Regions from separate parts of the Halomonas terrestris genome, predicted to be linked through region 3. Evidence: predicted binding sites of a transcription regulator. Region 3 holds the regulator's gene; each other region holds the start of a gene.
The links. Region 3 encodes FNR, which switches genes on or off when oxygen is low (the NO sensors DNR and NnrR bind a similar motif). Its sites were predicted from a motif close to TTGATNTANATCAA; they were not measured.

Region 1: the regulator FNR is predicted to act here: its motif matches at 2,252-2,265, upstream of hemN (oxygen-independent coproporphyrinogen III oxidase).
Region 2: the regulator FNR is predicted to act here: its motif matches at 2,593-2,606, upstream of ACOMD9_RS07050 (cation-translocating P-type ATPase).

What each region holds. Positions count from the first base shown of each region.
Region 1 is NZ_JBMHFZ010000001.1:355,080-359,770, forward strand. Features, by position in the region: gene ACOMD9_RS01685 (Rrf2 family transcriptional regulator) at 1-416, opposite strand, end outside; gene ACOMD9_RS01690 (YbaN family protein) at 475-882, opposite strand; gene ACOMD9_RS01695 (NnrS family protein) at 991-2,139, shown strand; gene hemN (oxygen-independent coproporphyrinogen III oxidase) at 2,368-3,753, shown strand; gene ubiT (ubiquinone anaerobic biosynthesis accessory factor UbiT) at 4,085-4,570, shown strand; gene ACOMD9_RS01710 (adenosylcobalamin-dependent ribonucleoside-diphosphate reductase) at 4,610-4,691, shown strand, end outside.
Region 2 is NZ_JBMHFZ010000005.1:89,008-93,698, reverse strand. Features, by position in the region: gene hutH (histidine ammonia-lyase) at 1-1,077, shown strand, start outside; gene ACOMD9_RS07055 (Na+/H+ antiporter family protein) at 1,161-2,507, shown strand; gene ACOMD9_RS07050 (cation-translocating P-type ATPase) at 2,685-4,691, shown strand, end outside.
Region 3 is NZ_JBMHFZ010000012.1:38,171-42,861, reverse strand. Features, by position in the region: gene ACOMD9_RS12570 (sulfite exporter TauE/SafE family protein) at 1-391, shown strand, start outside; gene hemN (oxygen-independent coproporphyrinogen III oxidase) at 488-1,894, shown strand; gene fnr (fumarate/nitrate reduction transcriptional regulator Fnr) at 1,997-2,740, shown strand; gene ttcA (tRNA 2-thiocytidine(32) synthetase TtcA) at 2,856-3,764, opposite strand; gene ACOMD9_RS12550 (3'-5' exonuclease) at 3,861-4,487, opposite strand; gene ACOMD9_RS12545 (DUF294 nucleotidyltransferase-like domain-containing protein) at 4,536-4,691, opposite strand, start outside.

The DNA of each region.
Region 1 (4,691 bases), on a different contig from region 3:
TGGGCGAGCTTCGGCTGCTGCGGCCCGAGCATGTCGGCCAGGGTGTACTTGTCGAGCACGGCCAGGAAGGCGTGCAGCGCCTCGGCCAGGATCGGCTTGAGCCGGCAGGCCGGGGTGATCAGGCACTCGTTGTGGTCACCGAAGCACTCCACCAGCAGCAGGTCGTGCTCGGTGTCGCGCACCAGGCCGCCGATGGTGATCTCCTCCGGCGGACGCTTGAGCAGCAGGCCGCCGTTCTTGCCGCGGATGGCGGTGATGTACCCCTTGTGGCTGAGCTCCTGCACGACCTTCATCAGGTGGTTGTGAGAGACCTCGAAGCGATCGGCGATCTCCTGGATGGTGGAGCGCTGCTCGCCCTTGACGGCCAGGAAGATCAGCACGCGCAGCGAGTAGTCGGTAAAGCGGGTCAGGTGCATGGCGGGATCCAGCCCTTGTCTACTTGATATCGGTCAATGGTGACTGGTTAACAAGCCTTCATTCTACCACTTCCCTTGCGCCGGTTATGGGAATGGCTGCGGCATCGGGTCGCGTCAGCAGGAAGGCTGCCACGGTGCAGAACAGCACGGCGGTCAGCACCAGCACGATCGGCGGTGCCCCGCCGGCCCACAGCATCAGCCAGCTGATCACCAGCAGCACCAGCGCCAGGCGCTTGGCGCGCCGGGGAATCGCACGCCGGTCGCGCCAGGCATGCAGTGTCGGCCCCAGGCGAGGATGCCCCCACAGCCAGCGGGCCAGGCGCGGCGAGCCCTTGGGGGCGGCCCAGGCCGCGACCAGCAGGAAGGGCGTCGTGGGCAGCAGCGGCACCACCAGCCCGGCCGTGCCCAGGCCGATGCAGCCGTAGGCCAGGCCGCTCCAGACCAGGCGCGAGAACCGAAGTGCCATGCAGGACCTCCCGGATTGTCAGGGGTTGTCACTAAGTAGTATTTTACATGCATGTTAAAGCGCGACGCAAAGAACTTTGGTGCCGGAGGCCCACCACGGGCCTCGACCGTGCCCGCCTGGCGCTGGCTCTTCCCGCTGGCGGCCCTGCATGCGGCCCTGCTGGTGCCGCTCTCGCTGCTGTCGCTCTACCACCTGGAGGCGCTGCCGCTGCTGGCCTCGCCTGCGGCCCATGGACGCGAGCTGCTGTTCGGCTTTGCCCTGGCGGTGATCGCCGGCTACCTGCTGGGACCGCTACCGCCGCGCCGGCTGCAGGCGCTGGTCGGGCTGTGGCTGGTGGCGCGCCTGGGCGGCCTGGCCTGGCCGGGCGCCCTGCCGGTGACCCTGGCCGATGCCGGCTTCGCGCTGCTGGTGGCCTGGTGGCTGGTGCCGCGCTTCATCGCCGCCAGAAAGTGGCGCAACCGGGTGCTCTCGCCGCTGCTCGGGCTGCTCTGCCTGCTGGCGGTCGTCACCCTGTCCTGGCGCCACCCGGGCAGCCTGCCCACCACGGCGCCGCTGATGCACCAGGGCGTGCTGTGGCTGGTGCTGCTGATGGTGTTCATGGGCGGGCGGGTGCTGGCGCCGGCGGTGAACGGCCACCTGATGGCCAGCCGACGCCAGGCCGGCGCCGGAGTGCAGCCGCGCCTCGAGGCGGCGCTGATCCTGCTGCTGGGCGTCACCCCGCTGCTGATGCTGTGGTCGCCGCTGCGGCCCCTGGCGGCAGGGCTGGCGCTGGTGGCGGGCCTGCTGGTGCTGGTACGGCTGTGGCGCTGGCGGCCCTGGGCCTGCCGCGAGCGACCCGACCTGCTGGGGCTGATGCTGGGCTACGCCTGGCTGGGCGTCGGCCTGCTGCTGCTGGCGCGGGCCTGGTGGCAGCAGCCCCACGCCAGCGCCACCCTGCACGCCTTCACCATCGGGGCGCTCGGCACCCTGGCCTCCGGCATCATGCTGCGCCAGGCGATCCTGCGCGCCAAGGCACGCCCCGAGGCGGAGCCGCTGCTGCTGCCCCTGGCGCTGCTCTTCTCCCTGGCCGCGCTGCTGCGCCTGCTGGCGCTCGATGCCGGCCAGCACTGGCTCGCCCTGCTGTGGGCCTCGGCGCTGGCCTGGAGCCTGGCCTGGGGGCTCGCCGCCTGGCGGCTGCTCCACTGGTGCCGTCGCACGGTACCTCGCAGCAACGCGCGTGCAGAGGCCGATAGCGAGGGGCGCCGGGGGCAAGCTTAAGAGGAGGTCCTGCGCCAGGGATGGCGTCGGTAGCGTACAGGGAGGTATTCAAAGCGCCTCCTCGCAGGCTTGTCGACGGATCAGCCCCGAGTGAATCTCAGGTGATGGAGGCTTGATCCAGGTCAGCTACCTCGAGAAGGGTACCGACGCGCCGGGCCCTGAATGGCATACTCTGCCCCATACGGCGGCGCTGCGGTGTCGCCCCCCGGTTCAAGAGGCTGTTACCCCATGCAAGACGACCTGCTGTTCGATCGCCCCCTGGTCGAGAAGTACGACCGACCCGGGCCGCGCTACACCTCCTATCCCACGGCGCCCCAGTTCCATGCGGCCTTCGCCGAGGACGATTATCGCGCCGCCGCCGAGCGCAGCAACCGGGCCGAGACGCCCAAGCCGCTGTCGGTCTACGTGCATATCCCCTTCTGCAAGAGCCTCTGCTACTACTGCGCCTGCAACAAGATCATCACCCACAATACCGAGCGGGCCGCCGAGTACCTCGAGTGGCTCAAGCAGGAGATCCGCGTGCAGGGTGCGCTGTTCGACGAGAGCCGCCGCATGACCCAGCTGCACCTGGGCGGCGGCACGCCCACCTACCTGAGCAACGCCCAGCTCGGCGAGCTGATGGCGGCGCTGGACGAGGCGTTTCACTTCGCCCCACCCGCCGAGCGCGAGTTCTCCCTGGAGGTGGACCCGCGCACCGTGACGCCCGGGCAGATCCACGAGCTCCATGACCTGGGCTTCAATCGCCTGAGCTTCGGCGTCCAGGACTTCGATGAGGATGTCCAGCAGGCCGTCAACCGGGTCCAGAGCGAGGAGCAGGTGGTGGCACTGGTCGAGGCGGCCCGCGAGGCCGGCTTCCAGTCGGTCAGCGTCGACCTGATCTACGGCCTGCCGCTGCAGACCGTGGCCAGCTTCGACGCCACCCTGGACAAGATCATCGCCCTGCGGCCCGATCGTATCGCCGCCTACAGCTACGCCCACCTGCCGGAGCTGTTCAAGGCCCAGCGACTGATCCGCCCCGAGGACATGCCGCCGCCGGAGCGCAAGCTGGAGCTGCTGGAGCTCACCATTCGCCGGCTGTCCGAGGCGGGCTATGTCTACATCGGCATGGACCACTTCGCCCTGCCCGACGACGAGCTCTCCCTGGCTCGCGAGAACGGCACCCTGCAGCGCAACTTCCAGGGCTACTCCACCCACGCCGACTGCGACTTGATCGGCCTGGGCATCACCTCCATCGGCAAGGTCGGCGACACCTACAGCCAGAACGTCAAGGAGACCGCCCAGTACCAGCACCGCCTGGAGGCGGGGCGCCTGCCGGTGTTCCGGGGCTACCGGCTCAGCGACGATGACCGCCTGCGTCGTGACGTGATCAACGCCCTGATGTGCCACGGCCGCATCGACTTCGCCGCCATCGAGGCCGCCCACGGCATCGACTTCCGGGACACCTTCGCCGATGCCCTCGAGGCGCTCGAGGAGATGGCCGCGGATGGCCTGCTGGCGATCCGCGAGGGCGAGATCGAGGTGCTGCCCGCCGGCCGGCTGATGATGCGCAACGCCGCCATGGCCTTCGACGCCTACCTGAGCCACGGCCCGGGGCGCTATTCGCGGACGGTCTGATTCCGCCGGCGCTCGACCTGCTCGATCCAGGCGCCGCGACGGAGGAGGCGCTGCCAGCGTTGAATGGCCTGCCGCCGCGCGGCATCTGGTCCCGGGCAACCTGCGCAAGCGGGTCATCGAGCGCCGGGGAAGGGAGTAGACGGCCTAGCGTTGATGGTCAAATTTCACGACATCTTGTGCTTGATACTGTCGAATGGTCTATATATGGTACGCAGCCGTGTCGGGCGGTCGTGCCGGGCGGGGCTTGACGCATGTCAGTGCGAATGTCTTTCATGAGGCCTAGGATGAGCGGTTCAGCGGCCTCGGCCGCATCGTCATCAGGAGCATCAGCATGTCCTTGCCTTTCCCGTCACTGCCCCTGCCGTCCCCCCCGTCCCCGGCCCGCCTGATCCGTGCCATCGATCCGCGGGTACCGGTGGGCGTCAAGCGCCGACTGGTGGCGCCGCTGCTCAACCGCACCTTCGCCGAGCCCCTGGCCGAGGGGGAGTTCGACGCCCTGGACGGGCGCCGCATCACCCTGGCCATCGAGGACCTGGGCATGGCGCTGACCCTCACCCTCGAGGACGAGCGCCTGACGGTGTGTGCCGAGCCCGGCGAGGCCACCATCCGCGGCGGCTGGCGCGAGTTCCTCTGCCTGGCCACCCGCCGCGAGGACCCCGACGCGCTGTTCTTCCAGCGCCGCCTGCTGATCGAGGGCGACACCGAACTGGGGCTGATGGTCAAGAACCTCCTCGACGGTCGCGAGGAGGGGCTGGCCCAGGGCCCCCTCGGCGAGCTGCTGGTCCGCCTGGAGCGGCTGGCTCGCCGCGATACCTGACCCAACCCGATAATTGCCACAGCTCCGGAGACCCGCCGAATGAGCACTTCCACCAAGGCCGTCAAGTCATCCAACGAGGTGCCCCTGCAGGCCCCCTCCCGCGACATCTGGGATGCCAAGT
Region 2 (4,691 bases), on a different contig from region 3:
GGCGAGGGCAAGGCCCGCCATCGGGGCGAATGGCTTCCTGCCCGCCAGGCGCTGGAGATCGCCGGCCTGGCCCCCCTGTCGCTGGCGCCCAAGGAGGGCCTGGCACTGCTCAACGGCACCCAGGTCTCCACCGCCTACGCCCTGCGCGGCCTGTTCGAGGCCGAGGACCTCCATGCCGCCGCCACGGTATGCGGCTCGCTCACCGTGGAGGCGACGCTCAGCTCCCGCGCGCCCTTCGACCCGCGCATCCACGCGGCGCGGGGGCAGCAGGGCCAGATCGACGCGGCCGCGGCCTACCGCCACCTGCTGGGCAGCCGCAGCGCCATCAGCGACTCCCATGTCGACTGCGACAAGGTACAGGACCCCTACTCCCTGCGCTGCCAGCCCCAGGTGATGGGCGCCGCCCTGACCCAGATCCGCCAGGCCGCCGAGGTACTGGCCGTGGAGGTCAATGCCGTCTCGGACAACCCCCTGGTGTTTGCCGACGAGGGCGACATCATCTCGGGCGGCAACTTCCATGCCGAGCCCGTCGCAATGGCGGCGGACAACCTGGCGCTGGCCATCGCCGAGATCGGCTCGCTCACCGAGCGGCGCGTCTCGCTGATGATGGACACCCACATGTCGCAGCTGCCGCCCTTCCTGGTGGAGAACGGCGGGGTCAACTCCGGCTTCATGATCGCGCAGGTGACAGCCGCCGCCCTGGCCAGCGAGAACAAGGCCCTGGCCCACCCGCACAGCGTCGACAGCCTGCCCACCTCGGCCAACCAGGAGGATCACGTCTCCATGGCCCCGGCCGCCGGCAAGCGGCTGTGGGAGATGACCGCCAACGTGCGGGGGATACTGGCCATCGAGTGGCTGGCCGCCTGCCAGGGGCTGGATTTCCGTACCGACGAGAACGGCCAGCGCCGCCGGTCCACCGAGGCGCTGGAACAGGCGCGCGGTGCTCTTCGCCAACGCGTCGACCACTACGACCGCGACCGCTTCTTCGCCCCGGACATCGAGGCGGCCACCGAACTGCTCGCCACCCGCACCTTGAGCCCGCTGGTGCCCGCCGGTATTCTCCCGAGCCTTCACTGACGCGGCCCCGCTGCCACATCCGCCCCTCGGCCGGGCGCCGGGGGGCGGTCATCGCCTTCAATCCAACGACAAGAGCCTGTTCCATGAATGCCATCGTACTGGCCATCCTGGTGATGGTCGGCCTGAGTCTGGCCCGGGTTTCCGTGGTCTTCGCGCTGATCGTCGCCAGCCTGGTGGGCGGCCTCCATGCCGGCATGCCGCTCGGGGATATCCTCGACGCCTTCAATGACGGCCTGGGCAACGGCGCCACCATTGCCCTCTCCTACGCGGTGCTGGGCGCCTTCGCCGTGGCCCTCTCCCGCTCCGGCATCACCGAGCTGATGGCCAACCGGGCGATCCGCCGCTTCCACCTGGACGAGGCGGGCGGCAGCCGCCGCACCGTCGCCTATACCCTGCTGGCCGCCCTGCTCGCCGCCGCGGTGAGCTCCCAGAACCTGATCCCGGTGCATATCGCCTTCATCCCGGTACTGGTGCCGCCGCTGCTCAAGCTGATGAATCACCTGCAGCTCGACCGGCGCCTGGCGGCCTGCGTGATCACCTTCGGCATCACCGCCCCCTACATGCTGCTGCCGGTGGGCTTCGGCGCGATCTTCCTCAACGACATCCTGCTGGCCAACCTCAACGAGAGCGGCGCCGCCCTGGGCTTGGAGGTGACCCGCCAGATGGTGCCCATGGCCATGGTGATCCCCATCGGCGGCATGGCCCTGGGACTGGCCGTCGCCGTGCTGTGGAGCTACCGCAGGCCTCGCCGCTACGAGGATCGCGACCTGGCCCACGGCGACGAGACGCCGGCCGAGGCGGCGACGCACCTGGCGCCCTGGCAGCTCGGCGTGCTGGCCGTGGCCCTGGGCGGCACCGTGGCCATCCAGCTGCTCTCCGGTTCCATGGTGCTGGGTGGCATCTTCGGCTTCGCCCTGCTCTCGATGAGCGGCGTCTTCCGCTGGCACGAGCAGGACGGCATCTTCACCGAGGGCATGCGCATGATGGCCCTGGTCGGCTTCATCATGATCTCGGCGGCGGGCTTCGCCGGCGTGATGCAGGCCAGCGGCGAGGTCGAGGGACTGGTGGCGGGCTCCGCCGAGCTGATCGGCGACAACAAGGGGCTCGCGGCCCTGGTGATGCTGCTGGTGGGGCTGTTCATCACCATGGGCATCGGCTCGTCGTTCTCGACGATCCCGATCATCGCCTCCCTCTACGTGCCCCTGGCGCTGGGCTTCGGCTTCTCGCCCCTGGCCACCGTGGCCCTGGTGGGCACCGCCGCGGCCCTGGGCGACGCCGGCTCGCCGGCCTCGGACTCGACCCTGGGCCCCACCGCCGGCCTCAACGCCGACGGCCAGCACGACCATATCTGGGACTCGGTCGTCCCCACCTTCCTGCACTACAACATCCCGCTGGTCGCCTTCGGCTGGCTCGCCGCCATGATCCTCTAGGGAGCGCTCCCCCGGGGGCAAGATCGTCGCTCGCCTGGCCATCGGCGCCTGCCGGTGGCCAGGCCCCACACGCCTCTTCCCGGCCTTGATCGGGATCACTGCAGTGCAGCATGTCGTGTGCTACACCTGTACACTTGGCATCGGTTACAGCGACGTCCCATGCCGGAGGTATCCAGGATGCCCGAGCAGAACCCGAACGAACGCCCCAGCTGGCATGCCCTGTCGGTCAAGGAGGCACTGACACGACTCGATGCCACGCCGCAGGGACTGGACCGTGACGAGGCAGGGTCCCGCCTGGCCAGGCATGGCCCGAACCAGCTCGAGCAGGCAAGGGGCAGGCCCTGGTGGAGGCGGCTGCTCGAGCAGTTCAACAACATCCTGATGCTGATCCTGCTCGCGGCGTCCGTGGCCAGCCTCGGCCTCGGCCATCATCTGGACGCCGCGGCCATCCTCGGCGTGGTGCTGATCATTGCGCTGATCGGATTCTTCCAGGAGGGCAAGGCCGAGCAGGCGCTCGAGAGCATACGCAACATGCTGTCGCCCCGCGCCCAGGTCCTCCGCGACGGCCGGCGGGGCGTGATTCCCGCCGCCGAGCTGGTGCCCGGGGACATCGTCATGGTCGAGAGCGGTGACCGGGTCCCCGCCGACCTGCGCCTGATCGAGGCCAGGCGACTGCGCACCGAGGAGGCGGCCCTCACCGGCGAGTCCACCCCCGTCGACAAGGGCACCGAGGCGGTGAACTCCGATGCCGACCTCGGCGACCGCTCCAGCATGGCCTACGCCAGCACCATCGTGGTCCAGGGCAATGCCCTGGGCCTGGTGGTGGAGACCGGCAGTCACAGCGAGATCGGCCGCATCTCGGAGATGCTGCGCGGCGTGGAGACCCTCAAGACCCCCCTGCTGCAGCAGTTGGACCGTGCGGGGCGGGTACTGGCCGTGTTCATCCTCGGCGCCGCCCTGCTCACCGGCCTGTTCGGCGTGCTGGTGCACGGCCAGCCCGTGGGCGAGATGTTCATGGCCGGGGTGGGCCTGGCGGTCGCCGCCATTCCCGAGGGCCTGCCGGCCATCGTCACCATCGGCCTGGCACTCGGCGTGCAGGCCATGGCCAGGCGCAACGCCATCATCCGCCGCCTGCCGGCGGTCGAGACCCTCGGCTCGATCTCCACCATCTTCTCCGACAAGACCGGCACCCTGACCCGCAACGAGATGACCGCCCAGGCGATCTGGCTCCCCTCGGGCGAGGTCCGTATCGACGGCGTGGGGTTCGCACCGGAAGGCGACTTCCATGAGGTCGAGGATGGCGAGGCCCGCGAAGAGGCGCTGGATCTCGACGACCACCATGCGCTGCGCCACTTCCTCAAGGTCGGCGTCCTGTGCAACGACGCCGAACTCGAGGAGGAGAACGGCCGCTGGCGTATCCACGGCGACCCCACCGAGGGCGCCCTGGTGGTGGCCGCCGCCAAGGCGGGGCTGACCACCGCCAGGCTGCGCGGCGACCATGACCGCCAGGACGCCATTCCCTTCGAGTCCGAGCGCAAGTACATGGCCACCCTCCATGCGGTGGACGGCGAGCAGTACCTGCTGGTCAAGGGGGCGCCCGACCGTCTGCTGGAGATGTGCCACCGGCAGCGGACCAATGGCGACGAGGAAGCGCTCGATCCGGAGCTGTGGGAGGAACGCATCCATGCCCTCTCCTCCCGCGGCCTCAGGGTGCTGGCCCTGGCCGAGAAATCCGTGCGGGACGTCCATGAGCTGGCCGACGAGCACGCCGAGGAGGAGCTGGTGCTGCTGGGCCTGGTCGGCCTGCTCGACCCGCCCCGCGAGGAGGCGATCAAGGCGGTCAAGCAGTGCCTGCAGGCCGGCATCCGCCCGGTGATGGTCACCGGCGACCATGCCGTGACGGCACGCGCCATCGCCGAGCAACTCGGTTTCGCGCACACCGACCGCGCCCTGACCGGCCGCGATGTCGAGGCCATGTCCGACGCCGAGCTCGAGGAGATCATCCTCGACGTGGATGTCTTCGCCCGGGCGGCGCCCGAACACAAGCTGCGCCTGGTCAAGGCCATGCAGGCCCGGGGGGGCATCTGTGCCATGACCGGGGATGGCGTCAACGACGGCCCGGCGCTCAAGCGCGCCGATGTCGGCGTGGCCATGGGCATCCAGGGCACCGAGGCCGCCAAGGAG
Region 3 (4,691 bases):
TATCGCCGACTGGTGGAAGGGGCTGCTGCGGGTGGAGGCGGTCGGCCGGCGCCTGTGGCGGCACCTGGAGCCGGTGGGCCGGCGGCTGATGCCGGTGGTCAGGATCCCCCAGGCCGTGGCGCTGGGCGCCGTGTGGGGCTGGCTACCGTGCGGGCTGGTCTATTCGATGCTGGCCTGGAGCCTGGCCATGGCCGACCCGCTGCGGGGCGCCGCGCTGATGGGCGCCTTCGGCCTGGGCACCCTGCCGGCCCTGCTGGCCACCGGGCTGGCGGCCCGCCAGCTCGGCGGCCTGATCCGCCACCCAGCCACCCGCACCCTGGCCGCGCTCTCGATCATCGCCTTCGCCCTCTGGCAACTCTGGACCCTGCTGCCCGGCACCGGCCATGCCTGAGTGCCGCGAGGAACTCGACCTCGCTTGACCCAGCTCAACACGGGCATGGCGAGCCCCCGCTAACATGAAGCCACATCCACGATCCGGAGTGCCGTCATGTCCGCTCATGCGACGCGCGAGAACCGAGGGGGGTTCGCCTGGGACACGGCACTGCTGCGCCGCCATGACACCACCGGGCCGCGTTACACCTCCTATCCCGCGACTCCCAGCTTCCATGAAGCCTTCACCGCCGAGGACTTCACCACGGCCCTCGAGCGCAGCAACGACAATGGCCGGGCGCTGTCGCTCTACGTGCATGTCCCCTTCTGCCGCCAGACCTGCTTCTACTGCGCCTGCAACAGGATCATCACCAGGGATACGCGACTGGTCGAGCCCTACCTTTCGCGCCTCGACCGGGAAATGGTCCTCACCTCGCGCCATCTCGATACCTCGCGGGAGGTCCAGCAGCTGCACTGGGGGGGCGGCACCCCCACCTTCCTCACCCTCGACCAGATGAGCGACCTGTTCGATCGCCTCGATGCCCGTTTCGGGCTCTCGGGCTCGAGAGAGCGCGACTATGCCATCGAGATCGATCCCCGGGAGGCCGATGTCCTGACCCTTCGCCACCTGCAGGCACTGGGCTTCAACCGCATCAGCCTCGGGGTCCAGGACCTGGACCTCAGGGTTCAGCGCGCCGTCAACCGGATCCAGCCCCGGGTGCTGACCGAATCGCTGGTCGACGAGGCCGACCGCCTGGGCTTCCGCTCGCTCAATCTCGACCTGATCTATGGCCTCCCGCTGCAGACCCGCGACAGCTTCGCCGAGACCCTCGAGCAGGTGATCGCCATGGCCCCGGCCCGCCTCTCGGTGTTCAACTACGCCCACATGCCCGAGCGCTTCAAGCCCCAGCGCCGCATCCCGGCCGAGCAGCTTCCCGGGCCCGAGGAGAAGCTGGCGATGCTGTATACCACCATCGAGATGCTGACCTCGGCCGGCTATGTGCACATCGGCATGGATCACTTCGCCCGCCCCGATGACACCCTGGCCGTGGCCCAGCGCCAGGGCACCCTGCAGCGCAACTTCCAGGGCTACTCCAGCCACGCCCAGTGCGACCTGGTCGGGCTCGGCGTCTCGGCGATCAGCCGGGTCGATGATGTCTACGCCCAGAATCACCGGGCCCTCGCCCGCTACGAGGAGACCCTGGATACCGGCCACCTGGCCACCGCCCGCGGGTGGCGCCTGACATTCGATGACCGCCTGCGGCGTCACGCCATCGAGCGCCTGATGTGCGACATGACCCTCGATCTCGAGGCACTGGGCAGGACCTACGGGGTCGACGCGGAGGCCTGGCTGGCAGACGCACTGGTCCGGCTGGAAGCGGCCGAGAGGGACGGCCTGGTGGTTCGCACCGGTCCTCGGCTGCTCGTCACGCCGATCGGCCGGCTGCTGATCCGTCACATCGCCATGGCCTTCGATGCCCATCTGCCCGAGCAGCAGGCAACGGGATACTCCCGTATCCTGTGAGGAACGCCTCCCGCGAGGTGCGGACCTACCTCCAAAGGGATGCTTTGCCGCCAGGCGTTAATCCTCCATAATGGTGGCAGACTCACCATCACGGAGGAGAGCATGCCTGATACCGCGCCCGGCAGGCGGCGTTCCCTGCTGCACGAGACCCGCTGCCAGACCTGTAGCCTCAGTTCGCTCTGCCTTCCGCTGGCACTCGAGGTCCAGGACATGGACCAGTTCGATGCCATCATCCGGCGCCGTGCTCCCCTGAAGAAAGGCGAGGCCCTGTTCCGCCAGGACAGTGCCTTCACCAGCGTCTTTGCCGTACGTTCGGGCAGCCTCAAGCAGGTCACCACCGAGGGCAGCGGCGAGGACCAGCTGACCAACTTCTACCTGCCCAGCGAGCTGGTGGGGCTCGACGGCATCGACGAGGAGTGCTACCCCGGCACGGTGGTCGCGCTCGAGACCACTACCGTCTGCGAGATCCCCTTCGACCGCCTCGACATGCTCTCCGAGGAGTTGCCGGAACTGCGCGCGCAGCTCTACCGCAGCATGAGCAAGGAGATGCGCGACGACCGCCGGATGATGCGGCTGCTGTCGCGCAAGACCGCCGACCAGCGCCTGGCGACCTTCTTCGCCGGCCTCTCCGACCGCTTCCGCCGCCGCGGCTATTCCCCCTACAGCTTCCGCCTCTCCATGTCCCGGGCCGATATCGGCAACTATCTGGGGCTGGCCGTGGAGACCGTGAGCCGTATCCTCGGCCGCTTCCATTCCCAGGGGCTGGTGGCCGTGTCCGGCCGCGAAGTGAACATCCTCGACCTCGAGGCCCTGGCCCGGGTCGCCGAGGAGGAAGGCGCCCGCTGAAGCGCTGCGCCCCAGCTGCAAACTGTTGATCAGCCTGGCAATATTCCGACACAGAAAACCCCACGCTCTCGAGGGCAGTGGGGTTTTCTTATGGCTTAACGCTTAAGGCTTACGGCTACTCGTTGAGGATATCGATCCGGTCGGCCTGCATCCGGGCCTGCTTCTCCTCCAGGCCGGCGAAGTCGAACAGCTCGCGGTCGGCGAGCTGGGAGGGCGCCACGTTGGTCACCGCCCTGAACATGTTTTCCAGGCGCCCGGGGTGCTTCTCTTCCCACTCGGCGAGCATCTCCTTGACCACCTGGCGCTGCAGGTTGGGCTGGGAGCCGCACAGGTTGCAGGGAATGATGGGGAAGGCCATCAGCCTCGAGAACTCGGCGATGTCCGCCTCCCGGCAGTAGGCCAGGGGGCGGATGACGATGTTCCGGCCATCGTCGGAGAGCAGCTTGGGAGGCATCGCCTTGAGGCTGCCGCCGAAGAACATGTTGAGGAACAGCGTCTCGAGGATGTCCTCGCGGTGGTGGCCCAGGGCGATCTTGGTGGCGCCGATCTCCTCGGCGAAGCCGTAGAGGGAACCACGCCGCAGCCGCGAGCAGAGCGCACAGGTGGTCTTGCCCTCGGGGGTCTTCTCCTTCACCACCGAGTAGGTGTCCCGCTCCAGGATATGGTACTCGACGCCCAGCTCGTCCAGGTACTCCGGCAGTACATGCTCGGGGAAGCCGGGCTGCTTCTGGTCGAGGTTGACCGCCACCAGGGAGAAGTTGACCGGCGCGTTGCGCTGCAGGCTGCGCAGGATCTCGAGCATGGTGTAGCTGTCCTTGCCGCCCGACAGGCAGACCATCACGCGGTCGCCCTCATGGATCATCCCGTAGTCGATGATCGCATTGCCCACCTGGCGCCGCAGCCGCTTCTGCAGCTTGTTGAACTCGCGCCTGCCCTTCGCGTCGAGGGCGTCGAGAGGGGGGGTATCGCCATCCGTGACGGAGGCGTCAGCGGGGCTGGGATCGAAGATCACGGCATCTTGCATGGTCGGGGCACTGCCAGAGCGGCTGGGAAATGACGGGAGCCTATCCTACCACTGCCGCCGCCGGCTGGCGACGGAATGCCCCGGATCGCGCTGGCCTCAGGAGGATCGCTTCGCCAGCATGGCCCCCCGCTCCAGGCGCAGGTACATGAGCGCCGTGGTCACGGCGTCCCCCAGGGCGGTATGGCGCCCCATCACCGGTACGCCCAGGGCCTCGGCCACCTTCTCGAAGCGCAGGCTGGGCTCGATCTCGGGGTGGCTGCGGCGCAGCTGACGGGCATAGGTATGGGCCACGTCGATGCCGGCATTGGGCAGGTCGAAGCCGAAGCGCGGGCGCAGCTCCCGGTTGATGATGGCGAGGTCGAAATCCAGGCACCACCCCACCAGCGGCCGGTTGCCGACGAAGTCCAGGAAGGCGCCCAGCGCGGTCTCGATGCTGTCCCCACCCTCCAGGTCGATGCCGCGCAGGCCATGGATACGGATCGAGTCGCCGCTCAGCGAGGCCGGGCGGGCCAGGCGCAGGTCCAGCGACTCGCTGGCCAGCACCCGATCGCCGCGTATCCTCACCGCGGCAAGGGAGACCAGCTCGGCGCTGCGGGTATCGAGCCCGGTGGTCTCGCTGTCGATGGCGACCAGTTCCTCGCCGGTATATGGCTGGAAAAGCCAGGCGTAGTAGCCGTCGGCCTGGCGACGCCGGTCGGCAACCCGGCGCAGTACCTTGAGCATGGGCTGACCTCCTGTTGTAGTTGTCGATCCCCGAGAACGCCGCTCGTGTCACGAATATTCCAGATGAAAGCGGTGCGAGAGGCGCTGCTTGAAGTCCTTGACGATGTGCAGCGCCTCCCGCAGCAGGTCCCGCTCCAGTGACGAGAGCTCCTGCACCACGACACGGTCGGGCTTCCTCGACTTGCCGTCGTCACCGTCCAGCCG